3 regions of the Streptomyces sp. C1-1 genome follow, and region 3 is predicted to be linked to each of the others. Evidence: predicted binding sites of a transcription regulator. Region 3 holds the regulator's gene; each other region holds the start of a gene.
The links. Region 3 encodes HrcA, which represses chaperone genes, less so after heat shock. Its sites were predicted from a motif close to TTNGCACTCNGNNNNNCNGAGTGCNAA; they were not measured.
Positions count from the first base shown of each region.

Region 1: groL (chaperonin GroEL) is a predicted target of HrcA. The motif match lies at 7,451-7,477, and genes of this name have one in related genera.
Region 2: groES (co-chaperone GroES) is a predicted target of HrcA. The motif match lies at 4,234-4,260, and genes of this name have one in related genera.

Region 1 covers NZ_CP189826.1:5,517,901-5,528,297, reverse strand. The annotation lists gene murQ (N-acetylmuramic acid 6-phosphate etherase) at 48-983, shown strand; gene ACQF4J_RS25355 (ankyrin repeat domain-containing protein) at 1,078-2,049, shown strand; gene ACQF4J_RS25350 (hypothetical protein) at 2,114-2,683, shown strand; gene ACQF4J_RS25345 (carboxylesterase/lipase family protein) at 2,717-4,246, opposite strand; gene ACQF4J_RS25340 (NADH:flavin oxidoreductase) at 4,372-5,490, opposite strand; gene groL (chaperonin GroEL) at 5,665-7,287, opposite strand; gene ACQF4J_RS25330 (cold-shock protein) at 7,647-7,853, opposite strand; gene ACQF4J_RS25325 (MoaD/ThiS family protein) at 8,296-8,571, opposite strand; gene thrC (threonine synthase) at 8,685-9,971, opposite strand; SAM riboswitch class I at 9,990-10,144, opposite strand; gene ACQF4J_RS25315 (glucosyl-3-phosphoglycerate synthase) at 10,314-10,397, shown strand, end outside.
Region 2 covers NZ_CP189826.1:4,338,494-4,348,890, forward strand. The annotation lists gene ACQF4J_RS19625 (LysR family transcriptional regulator) at 1-243, opposite strand, end outside; gene ACQF4J_RS19630 (SDR family NAD(P)-dependent oxidoreductase) at 422-1,195, shown strand; gene ACQF4J_RS19635 (ester cyclase) at 1,271-1,978, shown strand; gene groL (chaperonin GroEL) at 2,033-3,658, opposite strand; gene groES (co-chaperone GroES) at 3,779-4,087, opposite strand; gene ACQF4J_RS19650 (hypothetical protein) at 4,349-4,606, shown strand; gene ACQF4J_RS19655 (polysaccharide deacetylase family protein) at 4,597-5,403, opposite strand; gene ACQF4J_RS19660 (polysaccharide deacetylase family protein) at 5,400-6,329, opposite strand; gene ACQF4J_RS19665 (THUMP-like domain-containing protein) at 6,421-7,581, shown strand; gene ACQF4J_RS19670 (NACHT domain-containing protein) at 7,496-10,397, opposite strand, start outside.
Region 3 covers NZ_CP189826.1:6,539,991-6,550,387, reverse strand. The annotation lists gene ACQF4J_RS29835 (S41 family peptidase) at 1-909, opposite strand, end outside; gene ACQF4J_RS29830 (hypothetical protein) at 955-1,524, opposite strand; gene ACQF4J_RS29825 (16S rRNA (uracil(1498)-N(3))-methyltransferase) at 1,631-2,383, opposite strand; gene ACQF4J_RS29820 (nitronate monooxygenase) at 2,380-3,456, opposite strand; gene dnaJ (molecular chaperone DnaJ) at 3,535-4,668, opposite strand; gene hrcA (heat-inducible transcriptional repressor HrcA) at 4,669-5,685, opposite strand; gene ACQF4J_RS29805 (MBL fold metallo-hydrolase) at 5,836-6,567, shown strand; gene ACQF4J_RS29800 (DUF3097 domain-containing protein) at 6,599-7,408, shown strand; gene hemW (radical SAM family heme chaperone HemW) at 7,421-8,653, opposite strand; gene ACQF4J_RS29790 (ATP-binding SpoIIE family protein phosphatase) at 8,685-10,397, opposite strand, start outside.

The DNA.
Region 1 (10,397 bases), 1.0 Mb from region 3:
CCTTCTCTCACGTTCCTGGCAGCACTTCACGAAAGAGCCGCTCCACCATGACCTCCACCTCCAACCCCCGTGATCTGCGCGCCGAGTTGGAATCGCTCACCACCGAGGCCTTCCGTCCCGACCTCGCCGACATCGACCGGCTGCCCACCCTGGAGATCGCCCGGCTCATGAACGGCGAGGACGCCACCGTCCCGGCGGCCGTCGCCGCACGGCTGCCGGCGATCGCCGCCGCCATCGACGCCATCGCCGACCGCATGGCACGCGGCGGGCGGCTGATCTACGCCGGTGCCGGGACCGCCGGCCGGCTCGGGGTGCTGGACGCCTCCGAATGCCCGCCGACCTTCAACACCGATCCCGAACAGGTGGTGGGGCTCATCGCGGGCGGCCCCGCCGCCATGGTCACCTCCGTCGAGGGCGCCGAGGACTCCGCCGAACTCGCCCGCGCCGATCTGGACGCCCTCGCCCTCACCTCCGCCGACACGGTGGTCGGGATCTCCGCGTCCGGCCGCACCCCGTACGCCATCGCGGCCGTCGAACACGCCCGCCGGCAGAGCGCGTTGACGGTCGGGCTCGCCTGCAACGCCGACAGCGCGCTCGCCGCGGCCGCCGAGCACGGGATCGAGATCGTGGTCGGGCCGGAGCTGCTGACCGGCTCCACCCGTCTCAAGGCCGGCACGGCCCAGAAGCTCGTCCTCAACATGCTCTCGACGATCACGATGATCAGGCTGGGCAAGACGTACGGGAACCTGATGGTCGACGTACGCGCCTCGAACGAGAAGCTGCGGGCCCGTTCCCGGCGCATCGTCGCCCTCGCCACGGGCGCGCCGGACGAGGAGATCGAGCGGGCGCTGGCGGCCACGGACGGTGAGGTGAAGAACGCGATCCTCACCCTCCTGGCAGACGTGGACGGCCCCACGGCGGCCCGACTGCTGGAGGAGTCGGACGGCCACCTGCGAGCAGCCCTGGCGGCAGCGCCCCGCTGAGCGGAAGGCCCGCCGGAGCCGGGAGCCCCACCCCGTTGTCAGTGCCGTCTGCGATGGTGTGATCACGGACTTCCACGGCCGGAGGGGGCAGGGGATGGCAGGGCGGGACGGCGACGCCTGGGGCGGTATGGACTACCGCGGCTGGCTCGATCACGCGGACGTGAAGCGGCGCCTGGACGCAGGGGCCGACCCGGAGCGGTGGGGCCTGGGCGGATCGCGGCCCCTTCATCGCGCCGCGGTGGACGGCTCGCCCGAAGTGGTCGCCGAGCTGGCCCGCCGGGTCGCGGACGTCGACGCGCCGGAGAACGGGACGACGGCCCTGTGGGACGCGGTCGTGGCGGGCCGCATGGACAACGCGCGTGCGCTGGCCGCCGCCGGGGCCGACCCGGCGTGGAGCGGCTTCGGCGGCTGGACGCCGGCCCGGCTGAGTCTCGCCGGACCCGAGCCGGACGTGTTCGCGTCCCTCGGCGCGGTGGAGCCCCTGACGGAGGCGGAGCGCGCGGTGGCGGAGGAGGGCCGACGGCTCGGCGCGGCCCTCGGCGACTTCCACTACGAGGGCTTCGGGCTGGCCTGCGTGGCCGGGATCGACGCCGAGGAGGCGATACGGCGGCTGGAGGCGACCCCAGCCGACGCCGAACTGCTGGCCGACGTGCTGGAGGACCCGTACGACTACGAGCTGGACGACATCCTCCGCCTGGTCGGTGTGACGACCGTGCCGGGCGGCTGCGTCGTCACCCAGCCCTGGGGGTACGGCCCCTCGATGCCCGGCGTCCACACCCGCCTCTCGGTGGGCACCGTCTCCTACGGCCTGTACGCCAACCCCAAGAGCGGCGACCAGGGCAGTGTTCACCGCGACGGCGTCTGCGAGGGCTGGGACCTGCACCCGGGCGGCGGCCCGTACGCGGAGGAGAGCCCGGAGGAGGTCCTGTTCTCCTACGTCCACCACTACAGGACGCTGTCGTACTGCCTCGCGTACCCCGGCCTGCGTCCGACCGACGCCCGGGCGGTCCTCGGCCCGCCGGACCACTGGGTCGAACTGCCGGAGCGCGACTACTGGGCCACATGACCGGCCCGAGCCCCGTCGAGCCCCCGCACACCTTTCGGCCCGAACACGAAGCAGACTGATACCCATGAACCACGCCCAGCTCACCGCCCTGGGCCGAGCCCTCCGCCTCCTCGGCGAGCACGGCGAGGCCCTCACCGCCGACACCCCGGACGCCAGATTGCACGAGGTCAAGGCCGACCTGCGGCGCGCCCTGGACCTCCTGGACGACAGCGTCTCCACGGCCGCTCCGGCCACCCGCTGCGCCGAGCACCCGAACGGCCCGGTCGACGAGAGCGCCCCCGATCTCTGCCTGCTGTGCGAGACCCGGCGTCGGGCGGCTCGCCGCGCCGAGTTCAACGGCGGCCCGCTGCCCGTGCACCCCACCGAGTCAGCGCCCTCCCGCTACGGCGTCCGCGGCGACCGTCCCCAGCCCCAGCAGCGCTGGCTGGCGGAGCTGTGGACGGGGCAGGAGTGGCAGCTGTGCGGTACGCCGAGACGGGACCGCCGCGAGGCGGAGCTGTATCTCGCCGCCCAGCGCCGGGGCCCGCGCGCCGCCATGGCCTACCGGCTCGTGCACGAGTTCACCGACTACGAGGTGCTGCGGGTGTGGGGCACCCCGGTGAAGGTCGACATCGAGCCGCTGGGCAACCTCTGAGCGACTGCTGGCTCTGAAGAAGGCCTGAAAAGGTCAGTTCCGCGAAAGCAGTGGCAGCGCGGTGAACTCGTGGCCCTCCCACAGCCGGCGTGTGGCCTCCTCGGGGTAGGGCCGTACCTCGGGCCGGGCGTCCAGTACCTGGACCAGACGGTCCTGCTCCCCGTATGCCGGCCAGCCCGGGTCGCCGGTGCGCGCGAACGCCGTCCACGACGCGCGGAAGCGCGCCGACAGCTCCTCCGCCTCAGCCGGCACACCGCTCCCGGCGAAGAGCAGGTTGCCGAGGTCCGCCTCGAACGTGCCGAACAGCAGGGGGATGTCCAGGCCGTGGCAGGCACCGAGGACGCCGCCCGCGCCGGGGGCCGGCCAGGTCAGTTCGTAGACGTGGGCGCGGCCGCCACCCGCCGACTGCGCCTCCGCCAGCCGCAGGCTCGGCATGTTGAACAGCCAGTCCGTCTGGACGCGTTCGTACAGGTCGCTCGGGGTGGCGTCGGGGTGGGCGGTGCGATAGGCCCGCTCCGCGTCGGGGCCGGGCCCGAACGTCCGCAGTGCCCACGCCGCCTGCTCCTCGGTGACCTTGCCGAGCAGTTCGCCCATGACGAGGAACAGCCGCCACTCGTCGCGGTTGTGTCCGACGAGCAGGTCCACGTCCCGGGCCGCGCCCGCGGCCAGCGCCTGCCAGGGCGTGGTGGGCAGCACCTCGCCGTCGACGACCGGCGAGAAGGGCGTGACCGTGGGCGCCACCTGGCCCCAGCGGTCCTCGTACTGCCGCATCTTCGCGCTCAACGCCTCGCCGGCCGAGGTGAGCAGACGGGGGTCCACGGCGGACAGCGCGGCCGCCGTCGGCGGCAGACCGGCCTCCTTGGCGATCTCGGCGGCGATGTCCCGGGCGAGTTCGTCGGAGAAGAAGGTGCCCGGAACGCTCTGGGCGATCGCCCGCCCGAACAGCCCCCGCGCACCCGGCATCGCCAGCAGCGCCGCCACCGACCCCGCGCCCGCCGACTCCCCGAACACGGTCACCCGGCCGGGGTCGCCGCCGAACGCCGTGATGTTGTCCCGTACCCACTCCAGGGCGGCCACCTGGTCGAGCAGGCCCCGGTTGGCGGGCGCCCCCTCGATGCTCGCGAACCCCTCCACGCCGACCCGGTAGTTGAGGGTGACGACGACCAGGTCGCCGTCGCGGGCGATGCGTCGGGCGTCGTAGCCGGGGCTGCCGGAGTGGCCCAGTTTGTAGGCTCCGCCGTAGATCCACACCATCACCGGGCGGAGCGCGGCCGGATCGGCCTGCGGTGTCCAGACGTTGACGGTGAGCCAGTCGTCGCCGTCGGGCGCCTCCAGCACGCCCCTGCGGCCCTGGATGCCGAGGTCCTGCGGGGGCGGCGGCCCGAACGCGTACGCCTCCCGTGTCCCGTCCCAGGCCCGCACGGGGCGCGGTGCCTGGAACCGGAGCCCGCCCACGGGCGGTTCGGCGAACGGGACGCCCCGGAAGACGGTCAGCCCGTCCTCCTGACGTCCGCGCACCGCACCGGCTCCGGTGCGTACGACCGGACCTTCCGCTGTCGTCATCGTCGGCTCCTCACGGGTGGGGGATGCAAGGCTGCCGATCCACTCAAACGAACAAGCTTGCTGAAATCAAGCAAACCAGCGGACTCCGCGCCGGCCGCGGTCGGCGGACGGCGCGGACTCGCCGTTCAGCTCAGGGACTTCAGCGCCGCCGCGTCGTAGGGCGCGAGCTCCTCGGTGCGGCCGGCCAGCACCTTCGCGGCCCACTCCGGGTCCTGCAGCAGGGCGCGTCCCACGGCCACGAGGTCGTACTCCTCGCTCTCCAGCCGGTCGAGCAGGTCGTCGATGCCCCGCAGCGGAGATCCCTCGCCCGCGAACCCGCGGAGGAAGTCTCCGTCGAGCCCGACGGAACCGACGGTGATCACCTGCTTGCCGGTCAGCTTCTTCGTCCAGCCGGCCAGGTTCAGGTCGGCGCCGTCGAACTCGGGCAGCCAGTACCGCCGGGTGGAGGCGTGGAAGGCGTCGACCCCGGCCGCCGCCAGCGGGGTGAGGATCGCCTCCAGCTCCTCGGGGGTCTCGGCGAGCCGCGCGGTGTAGTCCTGCTGCTTCCACTGCGAGTAGCGGAAGATGATCGGGAACTCGGGCGACACGGTCTCCCGCACCGCCGCGACGATCTCCGCCGCGAACTTCGTACGGGCGACGAGGTCACCGCCGTACGCGTCGGTGCGGCGGTTCGTGCCGGCCCACAGGAACTGGTCGACCAGGTAGCCGTGCGCGCCGTGGATCTCCACGCCGTCGAAGCCGATGCGCTCGGCGGCCGCGGCGGCCGCGGCGAACGCGCCGATGACGTCGTCCACGTCCCGCTGGGTCATCGCCCGGCCGGTCGGCTCGGCACCGGCGGTGACCAGGCCGGAGGGGCCGACGGCGGGGGCGGCGGGGAAGGGCGGCTGGCCCTGCTCGCGCACCATGCCGATGTGCCACAGCTGCGGGACGATCGTGCCGCCCGCCGCGTGCACCGCCTCGGCGACCTTCTGCCAGCCCGCCAGCTGCTCCTCGCCGTGGAACCGCGGGACGCGGTCGCTCTGCCCGGCTGACTCGTGGCCGACGTAGGTGCCCTCGGTGACGATCAGACCGACACCGGCGGCGGCGCGGCGGGAGTAGTACGACGCGACGTCCTCGCCGGGGATGCCGCCCGGGGAGAACTGGCGGGTCATCGGCGCCATCACGATGCGGTTGGGGACGGTCAGGCCGTTGATCGCGGTGGGACGGGACAGGATCTCCGCGGCGCGGGAGGTGGTGGCGGTCACGTGGGGAAACTCCTCGGTATGTGCATACGCATAGACACTGCGTCAACGTCAACCGCCGCACGCGTCCCCGCATTTCCGGCCGCCCTGTGACCCCGGACACGCCGAAGGGCGGCACCCCCTGCCGGAGCAGGAAGTGCCGCCCTCCGTAAGGACGTTGATCAGCCGTCAGGCGGATCAGAAGTCCATGTCACCGCCCGGCATGCCGCCACCGGCGGGCGCGGCGGCCTTCTCCGGCTTGTCGGCGATGACGGCCTCGGTGGTGAGGAAGAGCGCGGCGATGGAGGCGGCGTTCTGCAGGGCAGAGCGCGTGACCTTCGCCGGGTCGATGATGCCTTCCTTGACCAGGTCGACGTACTCGCCGGTCGCGGCGTTCAGGCCGTGACCCGGGGTGAGGTTGCGGACCTTCTCCACCACGACGCCGCCCTCGAGGCCGGCGTTGACGGCGATCTGCTTCAGCGGGGCCTCGAGCGCGATGCGCACGGCGTTGGCGCCGGTCGCCTCGTCACCCTCCAGGTCCAGCTTCTCGAAGACCGAGGAGGCCTGGATGAGCGCCACGCCACCACCGGCGACGATGCCCTCCTCGACGGCGGCCTTCGCGTTGCGGACGGCGTCCTCGATGCGGTGCTTGCGCTCCTTGAGCTCCACCTCGGTGGCGGCACCGGCCTTGATGACCGCGACACCGCCGGCGAGCTTCGCCAGGCGCTCCTGCAGCTTCTCGCGGTCGTAGTCCGAGTCGCTGTTCTCGATCTCGGCGCGGATCTGGTTCACGCGGCCCGCGACCTGGTCGCTGGCGCCGGCACCGTCGACGATGGTGGTCTCGTCCTTGGTGATGACCACCTTGCGGGCCTTGCCCAGCAGGTCGAGGGTGGCGTTCTCCAGCTTGAGGCCGACCTCCTCGGAGATGACCTCGCCGCCCGTGAGGATGGCGATGTCGCCGAGCATGGCCTTGCGGCGGTCGCCGAAGCCCGGGGCCTTGACGGCGACGGACTTGAAGGTGCCGCGGATCTTGTTGACGACCAGGGTCGACAGGGCCTCGCCCTCGACGTCCTCGGCGATGATCAGCAGCGGCTTGCCCGACTGCATGACCTTCTCCAGCAGCGGGAGCAGGTCCTTGACCGAGGAGATCTTGGAGTTGGCGATCAGGATGTACGGGTCGTCGAGGACGGCCTCCATACGCTCCATGTCGGTGGCGAAGTACGCCGAGATGTAGCCCTTGTCGAAGCGCATACCCTCGGTGAGCTCCAGCTCCAGACCGAAGGTCTGGGACTCCTCGACGGTGATGACGCCTTCCTTGCCGACCTTGTCCATGGCCTCGGCGATGAGCTCGCCGATCTGGGTGTCGGCGGCGGAGATGGAGGCCGTCGAAGCGATCTGCTCCTTGGTCTCGACATCCTTCGCCTGCTCCAGCAGGGCACCGGAGACGGCCTCGACGGCCTTCTCGATACCGCGCTTGAGGGCCATCGGGTTGGCGCCGGCGGCTACGTTGCGCAGGCCCTCCTTGACCAGGGCCTGGGCGAGAACGGTCGCGGTGGTCGTACCGTCACCGGCGACGTCGTCCGTCTTCTTGGCGACTTCCTTGACCAGCTCGGCGCCGATCTTCTCGTACGGGTCCTCGAGCTCGATCTCCTTGGCGATGGAGACACCATCGTTGGTGATCGTGGGGGCGCCCCACTTCTTCTCGAGGACGACGTTGCGGCCCTTGGGGCCGAGCGTCACCTTCACGGCGTCCGCGAGCTGGTTCATGCCGCGCTCGAGGCCGCGCCGCGCCTCCTCGTCGAACGCGATGATCTTGGCCATGTGAAGTGGTCCCTCCAGGACTGGGGGTGATTCCTTCGGACCGCGCCCGCGCCCGCGACGGACGGCTCGCCGACCCGTGGGTTCCTTGCCCCACCCGGCCTGCGGGCCTCACCGACCCGGTCCTTCTTTGTCACTCTCACCTTCAGAGTGCTAACGCCAATGATTAGCACTCGCCCCTGCCGAGTGCAAGCGCCTCCCGCGGACTGGGCCCGTGGGCGCCGGGCGGACCCGCGGCGCGCGACAGGGGTCCGGCCGTGCGGAATGCGGGCATGCCGGAGGGCCCGCACCCATGACTCCCCATGGGGTACGAGCCCTCCGAAGAAAAGAAGAACGACGCTGCTATCTACCCGGCGCGTGCTTCAGCTGGTCGCCAGTCGGACCATGTCCGCCTGCGGCCCCTTCTGGCCCTGCGAGATCTCGAAATCGACCCGCTGGCCCTCTTCCAGGGTGCGGTACCCGTCCATCTGGATGGCGCTGTAGTGGACGAAAACATCCGCACCACCGTCGACCGCGATGAAGCCGTACCCCTTCTCCGCGTTGAACCACTTGACGGTGCCCTGAGCCATGCCTAACTCCCCTATTACTGGCCCTTGCACAGATCCGCACTTCGCGGATCCGGGTCAGACCTCACCCCCCACGGTTTGGGGGCGTGCGCCGGAACGCGTCGACCGCGGCTGAATGTATCTGTCCAACTGCCGTCTGCAACAGGTCAATCGGACGAGAATTCTGGACGGCAGGGTTCCGGAATGTAGTGAGAATTCGCCCGAATTCAGGGCAAGTCGGGCCCCATAAAAGGAACAAAAGCCGCGAAAAACATGCACACTTTGGCTGCATCTCGATGGGTACGCGGCAGGAATTCTGGGCTTCCGATCCGGAGATCAGTAGCGCGTTCCCCAACTGTACCGCGCTCAACCACACTGAATTGCCCCCTCCGCTTCTCTCACGGAGGGGGCAATTCGATGAACTCTTCGTAACCGGCGTTACCGAAGGTAATGATCGGTCATTCGGTCAGCCGCCGGCGACGGCCGGGATGATCGACACGCCCGCACCGTCCGGGGTCGCCGTCTCCAGACCCTGCTCGAACCGCACGTCGTCGTCGTTGACGTACACGTTGACGAAGCGGCGCAGCTTGCCCTGGTCGTCCAGCACACGGGCGGCGATGCCGGTGTGGTTCTTCTCCAGGTCGGCGATGACCTCGGCGAGGGTGGCCCCCTCGGCGCTCACCTCGGCCTGGCCGCCGGTGTAGGTGCGCAGGATGGTGGGGATGCGGACGGACACGCTCATGTTCAAGACCTCCGGTCAGGTAAGCGCCCCGAGGGGCGCGGGGCTGTGTTCGGTGTGCGGCTACCGCCGCGTGGGCGCGACCAGCCCCCACCGGCCCGCAGACGAAAGATCGGCTAGGCGAGCCCGGCCTCACGGAACGAATCAAGGTTGGGCCGAATGGTCGCGGTCAACCCCGTGCCCGCCACCGCGTCCAGCGTCTTGAGGCCGTCGCCGGTGTTGAGGACGACGGTGGTCAGGGCCGGGTCCAGCACGCCGTTCTCGATGAGCTTGCGCGTCACGCCCACGGTCACGCCACCGGCGGTCTCCGCGAAGATGCCCTCGGTGCGGGCCAGCAACTTGATGGCGTCGACGACCTGCTCGTCGGTCACGTCCTCCACGGCACCGCCCGTGCGGCGCGCGATGTCCAGGACGTACGGCCCGTCGGCCGGGTTGCCGATGGCGAGGGACTTGGCGATGGTGTTCGGCTTCTGCGGCCGGACCACGTCGTGACCCGCCTTGTAGGCGACCGACACCGGCGAGCACCCCTCGGCCTGCGCACCGAAGATCTTGTACGGCCGGTCCTCGACGAGCCCGAGCTTGATCAGCTCCTGCAGCCCCTTGTCGATCTTCGTCAGCTGCGAGCCGGAGGCGATCGGCACCACGATCTGGTCCGGGAGCCGCCAGCCGAGCTGCTCGCAGATCTCGTACGCCAGGGTCTTGGAGCCCTCCGCGTAGTACGGCCGCAGGTTGACGTTGACGAAGCCCCAGCCCTCGCCGGCCGGGTCGCCGATCAGCTCGGAGCAGAAGCGGTTCACGTCGTCGTAGTTGCCCTCGATGCCGACGAGCTCGCCGCCGTAGACCGCGGCCATGACGACCTTGCCCTGCTCCAGGTCGTGCGGGATGAACACGCAGGAGCGGAGGCCGGCGCGGGCCGCGGCGGCGCCGACGGCACCCGCGAGGTTGCCGGTGGAGGAGCAGGAGAGCGTGGTGAAGCCGAAGGCGCGCGCGGCCTCCAGTGCCTGGGCGACGACCCGGTCCTTGAAGGAGTGCGTCGGGTTTCCGGAGTCGTCCTTCACATACAAACCGCCGGTGACACCGAGCTCGCGCGCCAGGTTGTCGGCCTTGACGAGCTTGGTCCAGCCGGGGTTGATGTTCGGCTTGTCCGCCACGTCCGCCGGGACGGGCAGCAGCGGCGCGTAGCGCCAGATGTTCGCGGGTCCCGCCTCGATGCGCTTGCGGAGCTCCTCGGTGTCGTAGGCCGAGAAGTCGTAGGCGATCTCGAGCGGGCCGAAACACTCCTCGCAGGCGAAGACCGGGCCGAGCGGCACCCGGTGACCGCACTCGCGGCACGAAAGCGCCGAGGCGGGCCCGAGGTCTACGGTCGTGGAGTCGGTGGTGCTTGCAACAGTCTGCGCAGCCATGTGAGGCGAGGCCCTTTCTCCTCATCTTCCTCACGACGCATCTCGCCGTGAGACGGATTTGGCACCTTCCCTAGCCGGGAGCCTCGCGGAATGATCAACGTTGATCTACGAGACCGGCTGGAGGGTTGCCGGGGCTTCATCGGGCCGTATCCCTCTGCCCCTCTGGATGAGCGGTATGTGGTTGTTGAACTCGTTGAACGCGGGACGACCCCCGACATGCGATGGTCATCAGCGTTGTTCAAGACTGTAACCGAAGGCCAGGACAGTTGAGATAGCCGTCCGAACCGCGAGATGGATCACAATCCGGTCCTTTCGCCGAGAGAACGCAGAGGAGCCGCCTACGTGCTGGAAGAAGTCGAGCGCTGGCTGAGCACCCGCTCCTGGTCCGTGACCGATCGCCCTCTCCACCAGATCCTGGCCGCCAAG
Region 2 (10,397 bases), 2.2 Mb from region 3:
CTCCTCGGCGGCGGTGAGACCGGCCAGGATGCCGTTGGCGTGCCGCACGAGCGCCTCGCCCGCCTGGGTCAGCCGCATCTCCCGTCCGCTGCGGACGAGCAGCGGGGTGCCCACGGAGGACTCCAGGGCCTTCATCTGCTGGCTGACGGCGGGCTGGGTGCAGCCCAGTTCGCGCCCCGCCGCGGAGAAGGAGCCGGTGGTGGCGACGGCGCGCAGCACGCGCAGATGACGGGCTTCGATCACACCGCCAAGGATAAGAGATCCTTTTACATGGCGCCGATTGATGGGCCGGCGCTTTGAGTGCGGTCGTCCGTGTGCGCGGGAGCGGGTGCGGAAGTACCGGGCGTCGTACGCCTCCTGAGACGCCGTCGAGACCCGGCGGAGATCGGAATCGGCCGGTCCGGGTAACTACCCTTGGGCCATGACAACGGCTCTGATTACGGGATCGACCGCGGGCATCGGCGCTGCCTTCGCACGGCGGCTGGCGGGTGACGGGCACAACCTGGTGCTCGTCGCGCGCGACACCAAGCGGCTGCGGGAGCAGGCGACCGAGCTGCACGACCGGCACGGCATCGAGGCCGAGGTCCTCACGGCCGACCTCGCGACGGACGACGGCATCGAAACGGTCGCCGCCCGCCTCGCCGACCGCAGGAACCCCGTCGACCTGCTGATCAACAACGCCGGCTTCGGCAACAAGGGCCGCTACCTCGACGTCTCCATGGCCGACGAGCTGAAGATGCTCAAGGTCCACTGCGAGGCGGTCCTGCGACTGACGTCGGCGGCGACGGAGGCGATGCGGGAGCGGGGGCGCGGCGGGGTCGTCAACGTCGCTTCCGTGGCCGCCTTCGTGCCGCGCGGTACGTACGGGGCGTCCAAGGCGTGGGTCGTGCAGTTCACCCAGGGGGCGGCGAAGGACCTCGCGGGCAGCGGGGTGCGGCTGATGGCGCTGTGTCCGGGCTTCGTGCGCACGGAGTTCCACCAGCGCGCCGGGATGGGCACGGACAACATCCCCGGCTGGATGTGGCTCGACGCGGACAAGCTGGTGGCGTCGGCGCTGGCCGATCTGGCGCGGGGGAAGTCGTTGTCGATCCCCGATCCCCGGTACAAGGCGCTGATGGGGCTGGTGAAGGTCACGCCGCGGTCCCTGCTGGGCGGGATCAGCTCACGGACCGGGCGCAAGTACGGGCCCCAGTGAACGAGGCACCCGCGCGCTCCGGTGGGAAAATGGTCGGGTACGACCGGATCCAGGGGGGCCGGAGGCGATGGTGCCATGACCTTCGTTCAGATCATCGACTGCAGGACCAGCCACTTCGACGACATCGACCGGCTGATGGACACATGGGTCGAGCAGACCAAGGGGAAGCGCACGGCGACGCACGCGGTGGTCGGCAAGGACCACTCCGACGCGTCGCACTTCATCGAGATCGTGGAGTTCCCGTCGTACGAGGAGGCGATGCGCAACTCCGGTCTGCCCGAGACGGACAGGATCTTCCGGGAGATGGTGGCCCTCTGCGACGAGATGCCGACCTTCACGGACCTGGACGTGGTGCGGGACGACCAGCTGCACGCGGTGAACGTGCGGCGGTTCTTCGAGACGATCGCCCTGAAGGGGGATCTGCCGGCGCTCGACGAACTGGTCGCCGAGCACTACCACGACCACGATCCCGGCAAGGAGCAGGACACCCTGGGCATGGACGCGCTGCGGCGGGACATCGGGATGTGGCGCGGCGGGTTCGACTTCGCCTTCGACATCGAGGACCAGATCTCGCAAGGGGACCGGGTGTGCACCCGGTGGACCTGGCGCGGGACCCACAGCGGTGACTTCATGGGGCTGCCGGCCACCGGGCGGAACGTCGTCATGACCGGGACGACCGTCTTCCGCTGCGACGAGGACGGCAAGCTCGCCGAGGGGTGGTGGCAGTACGACCGGCTCGGGCTGATGGAGCAGCTGGGCGCGCTCGACGCGCTGGAGCAGTAGGGGAACGCGAAGGCCCGGCACCCATCGGGTGCCGGGCCTCGGTGCTGACCTGGGTCAGTGGGCGTGACCGTGGCCGTGGCCCGCGGCCGCCGGCTCCTCCTCTTCCTTCTTCTCGACGACCAGGGTCTCGGTCGTCAGAAGCAGGGAGGCGATGGAGGCGGCGTTCTCCAGGGCGGAGCGGGTGACCTTGACCGGGTCGATGACGCCGGCCTTGATCAGGTCGCCGTACTCGCCGGTGGCGGCGTTGAAGCCCTGGCCCTTGTCGAGGTCGGCGACCTTGGAGGTGATGACGTAGCCCTCCAGGCCGGCGTTCTCGGCGATCCAGCGCAGCGGCTCGACGACCGCGCGGCGGACCACGGCGACACCGGTGGCCTCGTCGCCGGTGCGGCCGAGACCGCCGTCAAGGACCTTGGCGGCGTGGACCAGAGCGGAGCCACCACCGGAGACGATGCCCTCCTCGACCGCGGCGCGGGTCGCGGAGATGGCGTCCTCCAGACGGTGCTTCTTCTCCTTCAGCTCCACCTCGGTGGCGGCGCCGACCTTGATCACGCACACGCCGCCGGCCAGCTTCGCGAGGCGCTCCTGGAGCTTCTCGCGGTCCCAGTCGGAGTCGGTGTTCTCGATCTCGGCCTTGATCTGGTTGATGCGGCCGACGACGTCCTCGGAGTTGCCGGCGCCGTCGACGATGGTCGTGTCGTCCTTGGTGACGGTCACGCGGCGGGCGGAGCCCAGCACGTCCAGACCGGCCTGGTCGAGCTTGAGGCCGACCTCCTCGGAGATGACCGTGGCGCCGGTGAGGACCGCCATGTCCTGCAGCATCGCCTTGCGGCGGTCACCGAAGCCGGGGGCCTTGACCGCGACCGCGTTGAAGGTGCCGCGGATCTTGTTGACGACCAGGGTCGACAGGGCCTCGCCCTCGACGTCCTCGGCGATGATCAGCAGCGGCTTGGAGGAGCCGGCCTGGATGACCTTCTCCAGCAGCGGCAGCAGGTCGGCGATCGAGGAGATCTTGCCCTGGTTGATCAGGATGTACGGGTCGTCGAGGACGGCCTCCATACGCTCCTGGTCGGTGACGAAGTACGGGGACAGGTACCCCTTGTCGAAGGCCATGCCCTCGGTGAAGTCCAGCTCCAGACCGAAGGTGTTGGACTCCTCGACGGTGATGACACCGTCCTTGCCGACCTTGTCCATCGCCTCGGCGATGAGCTCGCCGACCTGCTGGTCCTGGGCGGACAGCGCGGCGACGGCGGCGATGTCGGACTTCTCGTCGATCGGGCGGGCCGAGGCGAGAAGGTCCTCGGAGATCGCGGCGACGGCCGCGTCGATGCCCTTCTTCAGCAGCGCCGGGGAGGCGCCCGCGGCCACGTTCCTCAGGCCCTCGCGCACCAGCGCCTGGGCGAGCACGGTGGCGGTGGTGGTGCCGTCACCCGCGATGTCGTTGGTCTTGGTCGCCACCTCCTTCACCAGCTGCGCGCCGAGGTTCTCGTACGGGTCCTCGATCTCGACCTCGCGGGCGATGGTGACGCCGTCGTTGGTGATGGTGGGGGCGCCGAACTTCTTGTCGATGACGACGTTGCGGCCCTTGGGGCCGATCGTCACCTTGACCGTGTCGGCCAGCTTGTTGACGCCGCGCTCGAGGGCGCGACGGGCGTCCTCGTCGAACTTCAGGATCTTCGCCATGACAGCGGGAGCCCTCTCGGATGTGTGGGTTCTCAAAAAAGACACTGCGCCCCGGGCGCCCGGCTTCGTTATCGGTCGCGGGGGGCCAGGGGCGCAGCTCGGAAAAACTCTGAGGCGGTACTACTTCTCGATGATCGCGAGCACGTCGCGAGCCGAGAGGACGAGGTACTCCTCGCCGTTGTACTTCACCTCGGTGCCGCCGTACTTGCTGTACAGCACGATGTCGCCGGTCTTGACGTCGAGCGGCAGGCGCTCGCCGTTCTCGAAACGGCCCGGGCCCACGGCCAGGACGACGCCCTCCTGGGGCTTCTCCTTGGCGGTGTCCGGAATGACCAGGCCAGAGGCCGTGGTCTGCTCGGCGTCCAGCGGCTGGACCACGATGCGGTCCTCGAGCGGCTTGATGGCAACCTTGGAGCTGGCGGTCGTCACGATCCGACCTCCCCCTTCGGAGATCTCACGGGGTTAACTGTCTGAGGTGGCGACCAGGTCGATCCGTCGTCGCGGGTGCCGGACCTGCCCGTCGCTTGTTTGGCACTCTCCAGGGGGGAGTGCCAGAGCCGAGACTATGACCGCGATTAGCACTCGGTCAAGCGGACTGCTAATCCCGACGGCGCGTCGGCCCGCGATCCGCTCCTACGGGGGCGCCGCGAAGGGGTGCCGTCCGCCGCGGCGGACGCGTACCGTCGCCCCATGCCCTCCCGGTCCCTGTCGTCCGACGGCTGTGCGCTCGCGGTCCTCGTTCCGGCCGAAGTCGCCTTCGGCCTGGTGTTCGCGGCCGTGCTGGCGCTGAACGGGCACGCGTGGGGCGCGGCGCTGTGGCTGGGCGGGCTGGCGACGGTGGCCCTGGCGGCCGCCGTCTTCTTCTTCCGGGACGGGTTCGCCGTGACCGGCGGGGCGCAGATACTGGCGGCCCTGTTCTTCCTCGCGGTGGCGTTCGGCTACAGGTAGTCCTCCAGGCGTCCCACCGTCAGCCCGCGTTGCTGTGCCGCTCGCAGCAGGCCTCGGGTGCGTTCGACCAGGGTCGGGGAGGTCGACTCGCCCGAGGGCACCGAGACGATGTCGCCCGCCCGCAGCCGGCGCTCGCCCCGCGCGAACGTCGGCTCCCCGGCCTCCATCGACGCCCGCCACAGCACCACCGCCGAGACACCGCAGTCGGCAGCCGCGCGCAGGGTGGTGGTGTCGTAGGTGCCGTAGGGCGGGCGGAAGAAGCGGGGGCGGACGCCGAAGCGGGAGCGGAGCTTGTCCTGCTGGCCGCAGATCTCGGCGCGCTGGCCCGCGTAGGGCAGACCGCGCAGGGCGGAGTGGTCGAGGGTGTGGTTCTGGATGCCGGCGCCCACCGACCGCAGGCGGGCGAAGTGGCCGTAACCCGGTCCGACGACGCTGTCGGTGAGGAACATGCTGACCGGCAGGCGCAGTTCACGGACCATGTCGACGAAGCGGGGGTCCTGCTCGGCGCCGTCGTCGTAGGTGAGGAAGACGACCTTGTCGCGGGTGGCGACGCGGGAGACGACGGGCAGGGGCCGCGCCCGGTGGGCGGCGGGTGCGCGCACCGGTCTCGGGGCGCGGGCCAGCGGCTCCGGCAGGCCCCAGCGGCGGTACGGCGGTACGGCGGTGCCCGACGGGCCGTTCGCCCGCACTCGCTGGGCCGCCTTCTCGCCGAGCCGTTCGATGGGCGCGACGGACGGGGCGCAGCCGGTGAGGAGGACAAGCGCCAGGGCGGCGGTCGCCAGGTTCCGGCGCCTCACAGGTAGTCCTCCAGGCGGGCCACCGCGTACCCCTTGGCGGTGACCTTGTTCAGGAAGCGCCGCATGTCGTCGACCATGGTGCCCTTCCACTCGGCGCGGCCCCGGAAGTGGGTGAGCACGATGTCGCCGGGGTGCAGGTCCTGGTCGTCCTCGCGGTACGCCCAGTGGTCGACGAAGACCTCCTCGTCCCAGATCGGGGCGTACTCGATGCCGCACGACTTCGCGGCGCGCAGGGTGGCCTGGTTGTAGTTGCCGAAGGGCGGCCGGAAGAGGGTCGGGGCCTTGCCGAACTGCCTCTTCATGATCTTCTGCATACCGCAGATCTCGTGCTTCTGCTCCGCGTACGACAGCCCCGGCAGATAGGGGTGGGTGAGGGTGTGGTTGTTGAGGGTGACGCCCTCGGACTGCATCCTGCGGAAGTACGCGTAGTCGTCCTTGACCAGGAAGTTGCTGAGGAAGGCGGAGTACGGGATCTTCAGTTCGCTCATCATCCGCAGGAACGCCCGGTCCTTCTCGGCGCCGTCGTCGATGGTGAGGAAGACGACCTTCTGCCGGGTGGGGACCGTGGTGAACACGGGCGGCAGGCCGAGCTCCTCCTGGTTGTCGACCTCGAAGCCCCTGCGGGCGGTGATGCGCGGCTTGTGGAGCGGCGCCGGCGGGGCCGTCAGCGGCACCTGCCTCAGCCCCCAGCGCCTGGCCGCCTGAGCCCGCGCGGCGTAGGCCGTGCGCAGCCTCGTGGCGTACGAGTCCAGGGCGCGGGCCTCGGGTGCCTTCAGGCGCGGCTGGCCGGCGGCCGGGCGCACCTCCTGGCCGCTGTCCTGCGCGCAGCCGGAGGCGATGGCGGCGACGGCGAGCACGGCGATTCCGCCACGGACTCGCGTCCCCCAAGATGACCTATTTTTGTCATTTTGTACCACTGCTCGCATGGGCCCGGATCCTCGCAGCCCCCCGGCCCGCAACCCCGTCCGACACCTCGGCCGCACGCACACCGTCCCCCGGCTGGCCCACAATGAGCCGGTGAACGACCTCGCTCTCCTTCTCACCCCCGAAGGCCGCGCCCTCCTCGACGAGGTGCGCGACACGGCTCCGGCCGACGAACTCGCCGTGGCCACCCGGCTGCGCCGCGACCATCCCGCCGAACTGGTGTCGGCGGCGCTCGGACAGGCCCGGCTGCGGCAGCGGGCGGTGGCCAAGTTCGGCGAGGAGGACGCGGGGCGGATGTTCTTCACGCCCAACGGCGTCGAACAGTCGACGAGGGCGCGCGTGGCGGCGTACCGGGCCGAGCGGCTGCGGGCGCTCGGGGTCACCTCGCTCGCCGACCTGTGCTGCGGGATCGGCGGGGACGCGATCGCGCTGGCCCGCGCGGGCATCAGGGTCCTCGCCGTGGACCGGGACCCGGTGACGGCGGCCGCGGCGCGGGCGAACGCCGACGCGCTGGGGCTGGCGGACCTGATCGAGGTACGGCAGGCGGATGTCACGGAGGTCGACACGGCGGGCTGCGACGCCGTGTTCGTCGACCCCGCCCGACGCGGCGGCCGGGGCCGCATCTTCGACCCCGAGGCCTATTCGCCGCCCCTGTCCTGGGCGGTCGAGGCGGCCCGCACGGCACCGCACGCCGCCCTGAAGGTCGCGCCCGGCATCCCGCACGAGGCCGTCCCGGCCGACGCCGAGGCCGAGTGGATCTCGGACGGCGGGGACGTGAAGGAGGCGGTGCTGTGGTTCGGGACGGCACCGGGGGCGGTACGGGCCACCCTGCTGCCCGGACCCCGCACCCTCCTCGGCCGAGGACTCCCGGACCCCGAAGTCCGGCCCGTCGGGCGGTACTTGTACGAGCCCGACGGCGCCGCCATCCGCGCCCACCTGGTCGCCGAGGTGGCCGAGGAGGTCGGCGGCGGCCTGATCGACCCGACCATCGCCTACGTCACCTCTGACGAGCGGCACGAGTCCCCGTACGCCACCGCCTACCGGATCACCGACGAACTCCCGTTCAACGTGAAGAAGTTGAAGGCACTGCTGCGCGAGCGCGAGGTCGGCACACTGACCGTGAAGAAACGCGGCTCGGCCGTGGAACCGGAGGAACTGCGCAAGAAGGTCAAGCCGTCCGGCCCGCACTCGGCGACGGTGTTCCTGACCCGTGTGGCGGGGGCGCCGACGATGCTTGTCGGGCATCCCGCGTGACGGTCAGCGGATGGACGCTTCCGTCGCGCAGGACCCTCACCCGCGCACGACGGCTCGCCTCGTAGGCGTGGTGATGCGCCTGCGGGAAGTGCATGCCGGCGAGGTCGCCCCCGGGCAGGAAGCGGACCAGCCAGGCGACCGAGTCGGCACCGTCCGCGGCGGCCGCGGCCGCCGTCAGGAGTTTCTCGTAGTCCCGGCGGAGGATGCCGAATCCCGCGCTGGGGGTGCTCTGGAAGAACCGGAAGACCGTCTGGACCCGGGACGGAGGGATACGGTCGGGAATCGCGTACCGCCCGAGGTGCTCGCCACGGCTGAGCCGGTCCAGGCAGTCGTCCACCTCGTCCTCGGGCGAGAAGGCGTACAGCCAGTCGCGCGCCTTGACCCCGTCGCGGTCGGGCATTCCGGCCCTCGACCGTAGTTCGTCGACGATGCCGGCGGTGCCGTAGGGCACGAGGACGGACACGAGTCGGTGCGGGGTGGCGACGGACTCGTCCGCCTCCTCCTCGCTCTCCCAGCGGTCCAGGAGGAGGACGTCACCGTTCACGATCGCCGTGCGGATGACGTCGAGCCCCACCGGCACCCCCCAGGAGGCAAGCGTCGCCGAGGCGGCCACCCGCAGCCTCATGTCGGGGTGGGTGACGAACGCACTGAGCTCGTCCGGGTCTCCGGGGCTCTCGTCCAGGCATTCGAGCGCGAGGCAGCGGGCCTGGACCATCACGTGCGGGTCCCGGATCAGGGCGAGCAGCGCGTCACGGGGCGCCCGGCCATGGCCCTCGGTGATGTAGTCCCGCACCGCGGTCAGCAGAGCCGTGCCGCTTCCCATCGTCCGGAACCGCTCCAGCAGCGTGGGCACCCCGATCTCACCCGCCGCGTCCAGATACGCCCCGGCCAGTTCCTCGTGGTCGAGCGGCCGTTGCAGCAGGTCGAGCAGTCGTCCGGCGGTGTCGGGTTCCCGGGTGTTCTTCAGCGCGTCCCGCACTGCCGCCGCGATCGTCTGGAACCAGGGAGAGCCCACCCGCGACTCCAGCACCCCCAGGGAGATCTCGGCGGGAGCACCTGCCCGGCCCAGGGCGCGGAGAAGCAGGGCGATGTCCTTGGTCGCCGGCCAGTCCTCGCGGCTCGGCTCCTCCGCCAGCGACCTCAGCTTCCGCTCCAGCTCCGCGCGGAGCACCGGCACGGCGGCCTCCACCCGCAGCGTGCCCAGAGCGTTGATCAGCGCCTCCCGCAGCTGGAGGGAGCCGGGCCCGCCCAGCGCGAAGACGCCCAGCAGACGCTCCCCCACCCGCCTGCCGCCGTGGGCCTCCAGTGCCTGGATCAGCGCCAGCCGCGCCTCACCGTCCCGCTGGTGGTCGCAGATGTAGGCGATGATCTCGTCCAGTTGTTCGTCGGACCGCGCGAACCCGATCAGTGCCGCTGCGGCCCGGCGCTTCTCGTCCGGGTAACGGGAGCTGTCGAGCAGGTGCCAGACCGTGGCGACGATCTCCCGGCGCAGAGACACGTCGGCCACCCGCGGACTGCCGGTCAGACACCGCGCCGCCAGCAGCAGGTCCGTGTGGAAGAGGTCGTCGTCGGGCAGGTCCAGCAGACCGGAGTCGTCGGTCCGCGGCCGGTCCGGCTCCAGTTGCAGCAACCCCGACAGCAACGGCGACGCGTCCGGCAGGGACCCCGCGAGCAGCAGGATCACCTCCTCCCACCACGGGTCGTACCGCGCCCGCACCGCCTGCTCGATGCCCTGCGCCCCTCGCTCCAGAAGGGCCGCGGCGGTGAAGTGCTCCTGAAGGGTGAGGTGCAGGAAGCCGTACCAGCCGTGCGCCTGTGGCTTGAGCAGCCCGTACTGCGCGGCGATCTCGTCGAGGATGGCCCGGTTGTCCTCGGGGGCGAGATCGATCGTCGGCAGGAAGCGGGCGATCTCGTCGAGGAGGTCGTCCTCGGGGAAGTACCGCAGACCGCGCTGGTGGTAGTGGCGGGCGATCTCCTTCAGGAGATCCTGTTTGCGGTCGGTGGTGAAGCGGCTGTACCGCGTGATCTTCCGATGGGCGTCCCACTCGCGCAGCAGCACCTCCACACAGCGCTGGTACAGCGCGGCCCGTCGTTCCGGAAGCTCCAGGTCACGCTCGTAGACGATCGCGATCAGGCTCAGCAGCAGCGGGTTGGCGGCGAGGGTCTGCAGCCGGCCGTTGCCCGACAGGGCACGGACCAGACCCGCACGGCGGCGGTCACCGGCGCCGAACCAGTTGGCGACGAACGTCTCGATCTGCGGCCACTCGAAGTCCAGCGCCTCCAGCACCTGGAACTGCGGCAGCCCGCCCCGCCAGCCCTGCCGGCGGCAGGTCGCGGCGATCGGCGCCCGGGGGAAACGGGTGGCCAGGCGGGTCAGTTCGGCGGTGACCCGGTGGTAGGCGCTCTCCGCCTCCCGTGCGCTCTCTCCGCCCAGCACCTCGTCCAGACCGTCCAGCAGCAGCGCCGCACTGCCGTCGGCGAGCTTCTCCACGATGTAGTCGCGGGCGTCCTCGAAGCCGTACTGCTCCGCCCAGTGCTCGGCGAGGTGGTCCAGCAGCGACTCGTGACCGCTTTCCACGAACCGGAACAGCTCGACGTAGGCCGGGAGAACGGGCAGCGACTCGTGCTCGGACTGGGTGGCCATCCGCAGGGCAAGATGGCGCAGCATCGTCGTCTTGCCGGCTCCGGGGTCGCCCACGACCACGATGCGCCGGTAACGCTGGAGGGCGTCGACGGGGGCATAGGTGTGGACGACGGCCTGGGTCTCCGCCGCGGCCCTGGCCTCCGCGCGCTCCGCCTCGCCGCGGCGGGTCCGG
Region 3 (10,397 bases):
CGCGCTGCCGCGGGCGGTGTGGTCGGGGTGGGCGGAGCCGAACCAGCGGACGGTGTTGACCGGGAACGGCTGCAGGTCGACGCGGGGCCCGCCGAGCCGGACGTCGAGGCGGCGGGGCTCGGCGCCGTCGAGGTCGTCGAGGATCCACAGCTCACCGGCCGACATGTACACCAGCCGGGTGCCGTCGCCGGCCAGGTGGCGGGCGTAGAAGCCGTCGGTGGGGGTGTGCCGGCGCAGGTCGGAGCCGTCGGCGAGGGAGGAGTGGACGGCGCCGACGCCCTCGTGGTCGGAGAGGAAGGCGATGCGGTCGCCGCCCCAGACGGGGCTCTCCAGGTTGCCGTCCAGCTCCTCGTGCAGCCGTACGAACTCGCCGTCGCCCTCCCGGTCGATCCACAGCTTGCCCGCCGTACCGCCCCGGTAGCGCTTCCACCAGGCGGCCTCGCGGCCCATCGGCGCGGACAGCAGGACGGTGGCGGGACCGAAGGCGACGTCGCCGACGGGGCCGTGCGGGAGGGTGGTGGCCGGGCCGCCGTCCAGCGGGATCGCGCGGGCCCAGCTGCGGCGCAGGCTCGCCTGGCCGTAGGTGCTGATGGCGAGGACCTGGCCGTCCGGGGTCCAGCCGCGCACCTGGGTGCGCGAACTCCCCCAGTAAGTGAGGCGTTTGGCGGCGCCGCCGTCGACGGGGGCGACGTGCACCTCGGGGGCGCCGTCGCGGGCGGAGGTCCAGGCGACGGTGGCGCCGTCGGGCGAGATGCGGGGGTGGTCGACGGGGACGTTGTCGGCGCTGACCCGCCAGGCCCGGCCGCCGTCGAGGGGCGCGATCCACACGTCGTCCTCGGCGGTGAAGGCGATCAACTCGCCGTGCAGGTGCGGATGCCGGAGATACGCGGAGGCTGCGAGCTGAGTCACCCGATCACTCTAGGCAGCCGCACCGTCGCGGGACAGGGGTTTGGATCACTTGCCCTGGGCCGGCCAGCACTTCGGGTCGCCCTTGCACCAGATGGTCCGGGTGACGGTCACGGTGACGGTCGGCCCGGGCTGGTTGCCGTTGCCGTTGCCCGGGTTGTTCAGGATGGGTGACGGGGTGGACGTGCAGTTGCCGAGGCCGCTCACGTGGAACCACGTCTTGCCGCCGACCTTGGCGGTGAGATCGCCGCGCACACAGGCGCCGTCGACGGCGCGGGTGACCTTTCCGGTGACGGTGATCTCCTTGCCGTCCTTGGTCTGCCCCTGGCAGTCGACGTCGGCGACGGTGGTCTCGCTCGCCGAGGGCATCGAACTGCCGGACGTGGAGTTCTTGTTGTTGTTCCCGTAGTTGGCCGTGCAGCTGAGCCACTGGACGTCCACGTGCTGCCGCTTGAGCTCCGCGGTCGCCGTCTGGTCGGTCGTGTAGGCCACGGCCGCGGCGCTGAGCCCGGCCGGATCACAGGCCACGACCCCGCCGAAGGCCAGCAGGGCAAGCCCCGCCACAGCCGCCACCCGCCGTCCTCGCGGCCGCCGCCAGTTTCGCCTCAACGCCCCCATGGAGGGCAGCCTGCCACTGACCGCGGTCACGCGGTAGAGCGCATACGGCCACGAAAGCGCCCCGTGCGCCCCCTTGCCACCGGGAGCCGGTCCTACGCGACCGGTGTCACGACCAGCGGCCGGTGCGGCCGAGGAGCAGGGCGGTGGCCGCGGTGCCGGCGGTCGAGGTGCGCAGCACGCTGCGCCCGAGCCGGTACGCCTTCGCACCCGCCTCCTCGAAGAGCGCCAACTCCTCCGGGGAGACGCCCCCTTCGGGCCCGACGACCAGCACGATCTCTCCCTGGGCGGGGAGTTCGGCGGTCGCCAGCGGCTCGCTGCCGTAGTCCCGGTCCTCGTGCAGGACGGCGGCGAGGTCGGCTTTGGCGAGAAGTGCGGCAACCTGCTTGCTGGTCGCCGCGTCCGCGACCTCCGGGAAGCGCAGCCGGCGGGACTGCTTGCCGGCCTCGCGGGCGGTGGCCCGCCACTTGGCGAGCGCCTTCAGTCCCCGCTCGCCCTTCCACTGGGTGATGCAACGGGCGGCCGACCAGGGGACGATGGCGTCCACTCCGGTCTCGGTCATCGTCTCGACGGCCAGTTCACCGCGGTCGCCCTTGGGCAGGGCCTGGACGACGGTGATCCGCGGGGACGGTTCGGGTTCCACCGGGAACTCGAGGGGCTCGACGACCAGACGGTCCTTCCCGGAGACGCTGAGGACGACTCCTGCCGCCCCACGGCCCCTGCCGTCGGTCAGCACCACGTCCTCGCCGGCCTGCATCCGCTTCACCGACACCGCGTGCCGTCCCTCGGGACCCTCCACCTCGACGACCGAGCCGGGGCCCACGCCCTCCAGCGACTCGACGACGAACACCGGCGCGGTCATCGCAGCCCTCCCTTGTCCGACAACGCTGTCCGGGCCGCGTCGAGTTCGGCGGCCAGGACCTCCACCAGCTGCCCGGCGGGCATCTCGCGCGCCATGCGGTGGCCCTGCCCGGCCCACAGCGCCATGCCCTGCGCGTCCGCGCCCGCGGCGGCCTTCTTGCGCAGCGGCGCGGTGAGGTGGTGGACGTCGGGGTAGGCGGCGGGCGCGTACGGGCCGTGCTCGCGCAGGAAGCGGTTGACCAGGCCGCGGGCGGGGCGGCCGGAGAAGGCCCGGGTCAGCTCCGTACGCACGAACAGCGGGTTGGTCAGGGCCTGCTTGTGGACGGCGGCCGCACCGGACTCGGGGGTGGCGAGGAACGCGGTGCCGAGCTGTGCCGCGGTCGCGCCCGCCGCGAGGACGGCGGCGATCTGGCTGCCCCGCATGATGCCGCCGGCGGCGACGATCGGCAGGCTCACGGTCTCGCGTACCTGGGCGACGAGGGAGAGCAGGCCGATGCCGGAGCCGTCGTTCTCGGGGAGGTCGCGGTGGGTGCCCTGGTGGCCGCCGGCCTCCACGCCCTGCGCGATCACCGCGTCGGCGCCGGCCCGCTCGACGGCGAGGGCCTCCTCCGCGGTGGTCGCGGTGACGAGGGTGTAGGTGCCGAGGCGGTGCAGCGAGTCGACGACCTCCGGGCTCGGCACGCCGAAGTGGAACGAGACCACCGGCACCGGGTTGTCGAGCAGCACGGCGAGCTTGGCGTCGTAGCCGTCGTCACGGCCACTGTCGGGGTCGCCCAGCTCGGTCTCGTACCAGGCGGCCTCACCGGCCAGCTGGTGGGCGTATACCTCGACGGCGGACCGGTCGGTGTGGTCGGCCTGCGGCATGAAGAGGTTGACGCCGAAGGGACGCTTGGTCAGTCCGCGGAGCTGCTTGATCTCCTGGTACATGCCGTCGGCGGTCTTGTACCCGGCGGCCAGGAACCCCAGCCCGCCGGCCTCGGACACGGCCTGGGCGAGATGCGGTACGGAAACGCCACCCGCCATGGGGGCCTGCACGATCGGGTGAGGGAAGAGATCGGTCAGCGCGGAGGACATGCCCGCATGTTGTCACGTCCCCCGAACAAGTCCGAATCGGGTCGTCCCCGTCACCTGGGTGACGGGGACGACTGCGCCTCAGCGACCGTTGAACGCGTCCTTCAGGCGCGAGAACAGGCCCTGCTGACCCGGCTGGAACTGGCCCTGGGGGCGTTCCTCACCACGCAGCTTCGCCAGCTCGCGCAGCAACCGCTCCTGCTCGGGGTCGAGCTTCGTCGGGGTCTGGACCTCGACGTGGACGATGAGGTCGCCCCGGCCGCCGCCGCGCAGATGTGTGACGCCCCGGCCGTGCAGCGGGATCGACTGGCCGGACTGGGTGCCGGGCCGGATGTCGACCTCCTCCATGCCGTCCAGCGTCTCCAGCGGCACCTTGGTGCCGAGGGACGCCGCCGTCATCGGGATCGTCACCGTGCAGTGCAGGTCGTCGCCGCGCCGCTGGAACGTCGAGTGCGGGAGCTCGTGGATCTCCACGTACAGGTCACCGGCCGGGCCACCGCCCGGACCGACCTCGCCCTCGCCCGCGAGCTGGATGCGGGTGCCGTTGTCCACACCGGCGGGGATCTTGACCGTCAGCGTGCGACGCGAGCGGATGCGGCCGTCGCCAGCGCACTCCGGGCACGGCGTCGGCACGACCGTGCCGAAGCCCTGGCACTGCGGGCAGGGCCGCGAGGTCATGACCTGGCCCAGGAAGGACCGGGTCACCTGCGAGACCTCACCGCGGCCGCGGCACATGTCGCACGTCTGCGCGGAGGTGCCGGGGGCCGCCCCCTCGCCGTTGCAGGTGTTGCAGACGATGGCCGTGTCGACCTGGATGTCCTTGGTCGTGCCGAAGGCCGCCTCGTCCAGCTCGATCTCCAGCCGGATCATCGCGTCCTGGCCGCGCCGGGTGCGCGAGCGCGGACCGCGCTGGGACGCCGTGCCGAAGAACGCGTCCATGATGTCCGAGAAGTTCCCGAAGCCGCCGGCGCCGAAGCCGCCCGCGCCGCCGCCCGCCTGCGAGAGCGGGTCGCCGCCGAGGTCGTAGACCTGCTTCTTCTGCGGGTCCGAGAGCACCTCGTAAGCGGCGTTGATCTCCTTGAACCGCTCCTGGGTCTTCGGATCGGGGTTGACGTCCGGGTGCAGCTCGCGTGCGAGCCGCCGGAAGGCCTTCTTGATCTCTTCCTGCGACGCGTCGCGGCGCACGCCGAGAACGGCGTAGTAGTCCGTGGCCACTTACGACTCCGCCAGGATCTGTCCGACGTACCGTGCCACTGCGCGTACCGCTCCCATCGTTCCCGGGTAATCCATGCGGGTCGGTCCGACCACGCCGAGTTTGGCGACTGCCTCGCCGCCCGAACCGTAGCCGACCGAGACCACGGACGTGGAGTTGAGTCCCTCGTAGGCGTTCTCATGACCGATGCGTACGGTCATGCCCGAATCTCCGGCCTCGCCAAGCAACTTGAGGAGCACGACCTGCTCCTCCAGCGCCTCGAGCACGGGCCGGATGGTGAGGGGGAAGTCATGTCCGAAACGGGTCAGATTGGCGGTTCCGCCGATCATCAGCCGCTCCTCGTTCTCCTCGACGAGGGTTTCGAGGAGGGTGGAGAGCACTGTCGAGACCGTGCCCCGGTCCTCCACGTCGAAACCCTCGGGCAGGTCCTCGACCAGCCGCGGCACGTCCGTGAACCGGCGTCCCGCGACCCGGCTGTTCAGCCGCGCCCGCAGATCCGCGAGCGAGGCCTCCCCGAAGGGCGCCGGGCAGTCGACCATTCGCTGCTCCACCCGCCCGGTGTCCGTGATCAGCACGAGCATCACGCGCGCGGGGGCGAGCGAGAGCAGCTCCACGTGCCGCACGGTCGAGCGGGTCAGCGACGGATACTGCACGACGGCGACCTGCCGCGTCAGCTGCGCGAGCAGCCGCACGGTGCGGGCGACCACGTCGTCCAGGTCGACGGCGCCGTCGAGGAAGTTCTGAATCGCGCGCCTCTCGGGCGCGGTCATCGGCTTGACGCCGGCGAGCTTGTCGACGAACAGGCGGTAGCCCTTGTCGGTGGGGATGCGCCCGGCGCTGGTGTGCGGCTGGGCGATGTACCCCTCGTCCTCCAGGGCCGCCATGTCGTTGCGGACCGTGGCCGGGGAGACGCCGAGGTTGTGCCGCTCGGTCAGGGCCTTGGACCCGACCGGCTCCTCGGTGCCGACATAGTCCTGGACGATGGCGCGCAGTACCTGAAGCCGTCGTTCACTCAGCATCGCGCACACCTCCCGATGTCGACCCCTGGTGCTTGGCCTGGCACTCTGTCCGTCCGAGTGCCAGCACTCCCCGGCCCAGTGTACGGCGGTCGGGTACCGCCGGGGCAAGGTCGGTCCCGTCCCCGGGGCTCCTCCGGCTAGCGTCGCGGTATGACGGTGACTTGGGAAGAGCTCGGGTGGGAGCGGGTGGCGGCCGGGGTCGGGCGGTGCCGGCTGCCCGGCTGGGACTGCACGGCGGGGCTGGTCGTCGGGGACGGCACGGCCCTGGTGATCGACGCGGGGTCGAGCCTCGCGGAGGGCGCGCTGCTGCGGTCCCAGGCCGGGGAACTGGCCGGACATCGTGTGACCCATCTCGCGCTGACCCACCCGCATTTCGACCATGTCCTCGGTGCGGCGGCGTTCGCGGGCGCGGAGGTGTACGGCGCGGTGGGCGTGGACGCGCTGCTCGGCGCCCGGCACGCGCGCGAGGCGCTGCGCGAGGACGCGGTGCGCAACGGGCTGGACGCGCGCGCGGCCGACGAGGCGGTGGACTCCCTGGTCCCGCCCCGCCATCACGTCTGCGGCGAGTGGACCCTGGACCTGGGCGGCGGCCGGCAGGTGCTGCTGGCGAACGTGGGGCCCGGACACACCGCGCACGACCTCGCCGTCCTGGTGCCCGGCTCCCCCGAGGTCGTCTTCTGCGGCGATCTGGTCGAGGAGTCCGGCGAGCCGCAGGCGGGCCCCGACGCCGTACCCTCCCACTGGCCCGCCGCCCTCGACCGCCTGCTCGACCTGGGCGGCGGGGACGCCTTGTACGTGCCCGGTCACGGAGCGGTGGTGGACGCGGCGTTCGTCCGGGCGCAACGGGACGCGCTGGCGGCACGTTTCGGCGTGTCGCGATGATCGCCGGGGTGCTTCTCCTATCGTCATGCGAATGCGCCAGTACTCGCCGGACCTGACCCCGCCGTGGAAGAAGCCCGAGCCCGTCGTCGAGGTCCCGGCGGAGCCCGGTCTGGTGGTCGAGGAGGCGGGTACCGGTTTCTGCGGCGCGGTGATCCGCTGCGAGGCGGGCGCGGTCACTCTGGAGGACCGGTTCGGCAAGCACCGGGTGTTCCCGATGGAGCCGCGCGGGTTCCTGCTGGAGGGCCGGGTGGTGACGCTCGTCCGCCCCGCCGGCGCCGCTCCGGTACGGCCCACGCGTACGGCGTCCGGCTCGGTCGCCGTCCCCGGCGCACGCGCGCGCGTGGCCCGCGCCGGGCGGATCTACGTCGAGGGCCGGCACGACGCCGAACTGGTGGAGAAGGTCTGGGGCGACGACCTGCGGATCGAGGGCGTGGTCGTGGAGTACCTGGAGGGCGTCGACGACCTGCCGTCGATCGTGGCCGAGTTCGCGCCGGGCCCGGACGCCCGGCTGGGCGTCCTGGTGGACCATCTGGTGCCGGGCACCAAGGAGTGGCGGATCGCCCAGGAGGTGACCAGCGAGCACGCGCTGGTCGTCGGGCATCCCTACATCGACATCTGGGAGGCGGTGAAGCCGTCGTCCCTGGGCATCGAGGCGTGGCCGCGCGTCCCGCACGGCCAGGACTGGAAGACCGGGGTGTGCCGGGCGCTGGGCTGGCCGTCGGAGAACACGGGTGCCGTGTGGCAGGCGATCCTGAAGCGGGTGGGTTCCTACAAGGACCTGGAGCCTGAGCTGCTCGGCCGCGTGGAGGAACTGATCGACTTCGTCACCGCTCCGGAGTGAGCCGGGCGGCGGTCAGTCGACCAGGTCCCTGACCACCGCGTCCGCCAGCAGCCGCCCCCGCAGGGTCAGCACGGCCCGGCCCTCCTCGTACGGGTCCTGCCGCAGCAGTCCGTCGGTCAGGGCCCGGCGCGCCGCCGCCAGCCCGGCCGGCTTCAGCAGCTCCAGGGGCACGCCGTCGCGCAGGCGCAGCTCCAGCAGGACGCGCTCCACCCGCCGGTCCTCCTCCGACAGCACCTCGCGGCCGGCCCCCGGGGACTTCCCCGCCGCCAGGGCCGCCGCGTAGGCGCCGGGGTGCTTCACGTTCCACCAGCGCACCCCGCCGACGTGCGAGTGCGCTCCGGGGCCCGCGCCCCACCAGTCGGCGCCGCGCCAGTACAGCTCGTTGTGCAGGCAGCGGGCGTCGGGAGCGGTCGCCCAGTTGGAGACCTCGTACCAGTCGAAGCCGGCGCCCGACAGGATGTCCTCCGCGATCAGGTACCGGTCCGCGTGGACGTCGTCGTCGGTCATCGGGATCTCGCCGCGCCGGATCCGGCGGGCCAGCTGCGTGCCCTCCTCGACGATCAGCGCGTACGCCGACACATGGTCCGGGCCCGCGCCGATCGCCGCCTCCAGCGAGGCCCGCCAGTCGTCGTCCGACTCGCCCGGGGTGCCGTAGATCAGGTCCAGGTTGACGTGCTCGAAGCCCGCCGCCCTCGCCTCGGCCACGCACGCCTCGGGGCGGCCGGGCGTGTGGGTGCGGTCCAGGACCTTCAGCACGTGCTGCCGCGCGCTCTGCATGCCGAAGGAGATCCGGTTGAAGCCGCCCTCGCGGAGGGCGGCGAGGTAGGCGGGGTCGACCGACTCGGGGTTCGCCTCCGTGGTGACCTCGGCGTCCGCCGCGAGTCCGAACTCGTCGCGGATCGCACCGAGCATCCGTACGAGGTCGCCGGCGGCCAGCAGCGTCGGGGTGCCGCCGCCGACGAAGACCGTGCGGACCTGCCGCGGGTCGTCGCCCAGGACCTTGCGGGCCAGGCGGATCTCGTCGATCAGGGTGTCCGCGTAGTTGTCGCGGGAGGCCAGGACACCGCCCGTGCCGCGCAGCTCGGTGGCGGTGTAGGTGTTGAAGTCGCAGTACCCGCAGCGGGTCGCGCAGTACGGGACGTGCAGGTAGAAGCCGAGGGGTCGGGCGGCGGCCCCGGCGAGTGCGGACGCGGGCAGTGCGCCGTCGGCGGGGACCGGCTCGCCGTCGGGGAGTGCGGAAGGCATGCCCTCCATTGTCCCGTACCGGCGCGGCTGCTCACTCCGCCTGCAGCACCAGCAGCGCCAGGTCGTCCTCGGGCGGCCGGCCGCCGAACTCGTGCACCAGGCGTCTGATGCGCTCCGCGATCAGCTGGGCGCTCAGGCCGGCGCAGCCGGCCAGCGCGGTGGCGAGGCCGTCGGCGTCGTCGAACTGGGCGGAGCCTGAGCGGCGCTCGGTGACGCCGTCGGTGACGCACAGGAGGCTGTCGCCGGGGCGCAGGGCGAAGCTCTCGCTGCTGTACGTCTCGTCCTCGACGACGCCGAGGAGGGTCTGCGGGCGGGCGGCCGTGCGGACGTCCCCGTCGGCTCCGAGCAGCAGGGGCAGCGGGTGGCCGGCCGAGGCGAGGGTGCAGCGGACTCCGCCGTCGAAGGGGGTCAGCTCGCCGTAGAGGAGGGACAGGAAGCGGGTCTGCGGGCCGTCGGCGGGGCCGACCGGCTGGACCAGGGCCCGGGCCGCCGCGTCCGCGGCCTCCGTCGCGTCGTCGAGGAGGAGCCGGTTGAGGCGGTCGAGGACGCCGGCGACGCCGTAGCCCTCGCGGGCCAGCAGCCGCAGCCAGGGGCGGGCGAGGCCGATGACGACGGCCGCCTCGGGGCCCTTGCCCTGGACGTCCCCGACGGCGAAGCACCAGCGGCCGTCGCCGGCCGGGAAGAGGTCGTAGAAGTCGCCGCTGGGGCCGCCCTTGTCGCACGGCTCGTAGACGAGGGCGCTGCGCACGCCGGGGATCTCGGCGACGGCGGCGGGCAGCAGGCCGCGCTGCAGGACCTTGCTGATGGTGGCCTGGCGGGCGTACTGGCGGGCCGCGCCGATGGCGAGGGCCACCCGGCGGCTGAGGTCCTCGACGAGCCCGGTGACCTCGTCGGGGAAGCGCAGGAGCCCGGCGCGGCCGATGACGAGGGTGCCGAGCGGGCGGCCGCCGGCGATCAGGCGGTAGGCGAGCGCCGCGCCGTGGGCGTCGCGCGGGTCGAGCGCCTCGGCCGGCCAGGGGTGGGCGACGGGCCCCGACTGCAGGGCTCCCGGCGGGGGCGGCGGGTCCTTCTCCAGCACCCGGCGCAGCTCCTCGATGCGGTTCTCGCTGCCGTGCCAGACACGGGCCAGCCGCGGTCCGGTGCCGCCGCTTCCATGGGGCGGCGGACCGGTGTCGAGGGTCTCCCAGCGGCCCATCACCTCGTCCTCCAGCCATACGGCGCACCAGTCGGCGAGCCGCGGCACGATCAGCTGTCCGGTGAGCGCGGCGACCAGGTTCTCGTCGAGCTGCCCGGCGAGCAGGTCGGAGGCCTCGGCGAGGAAGGACAGGGCGCCCCGGTTGAGCCAGTCCGCGTCGCGTTCGGCCCGCAGCGACTCGGGGGCGAGGAAGCGGGCGACGTCGAGGCCGTACTCCACCGCGCCGCCCGCGGTCTCGTCGGCGGCCGCGCCCTCCTCGGCCGGCAGCCGCGCCCACACCGTCTTGGCGCCCCTGCTGTAGGTGACGCCCCAGGACTCGGCGAGCTCGGCGACCAGGCGCAGTCCGCGGCCGTACTCGTGCGTCCCGCGCGAGGGCTCCGCGTCCGTGCCGCGGGGCGGCCGGGAGGGGTGGTGGTCGCGGACCTCGACGAGCAGGGTGCCGGCGGTCTCCTCCAGCCGGCAGGTCACGTGGACGTCGGTGCCGGCGTGCACGACGGCGTTGGTGACGAGCTCGCTGACGACGAGCAGCGCGTCCTCGGCGAGCCGGCC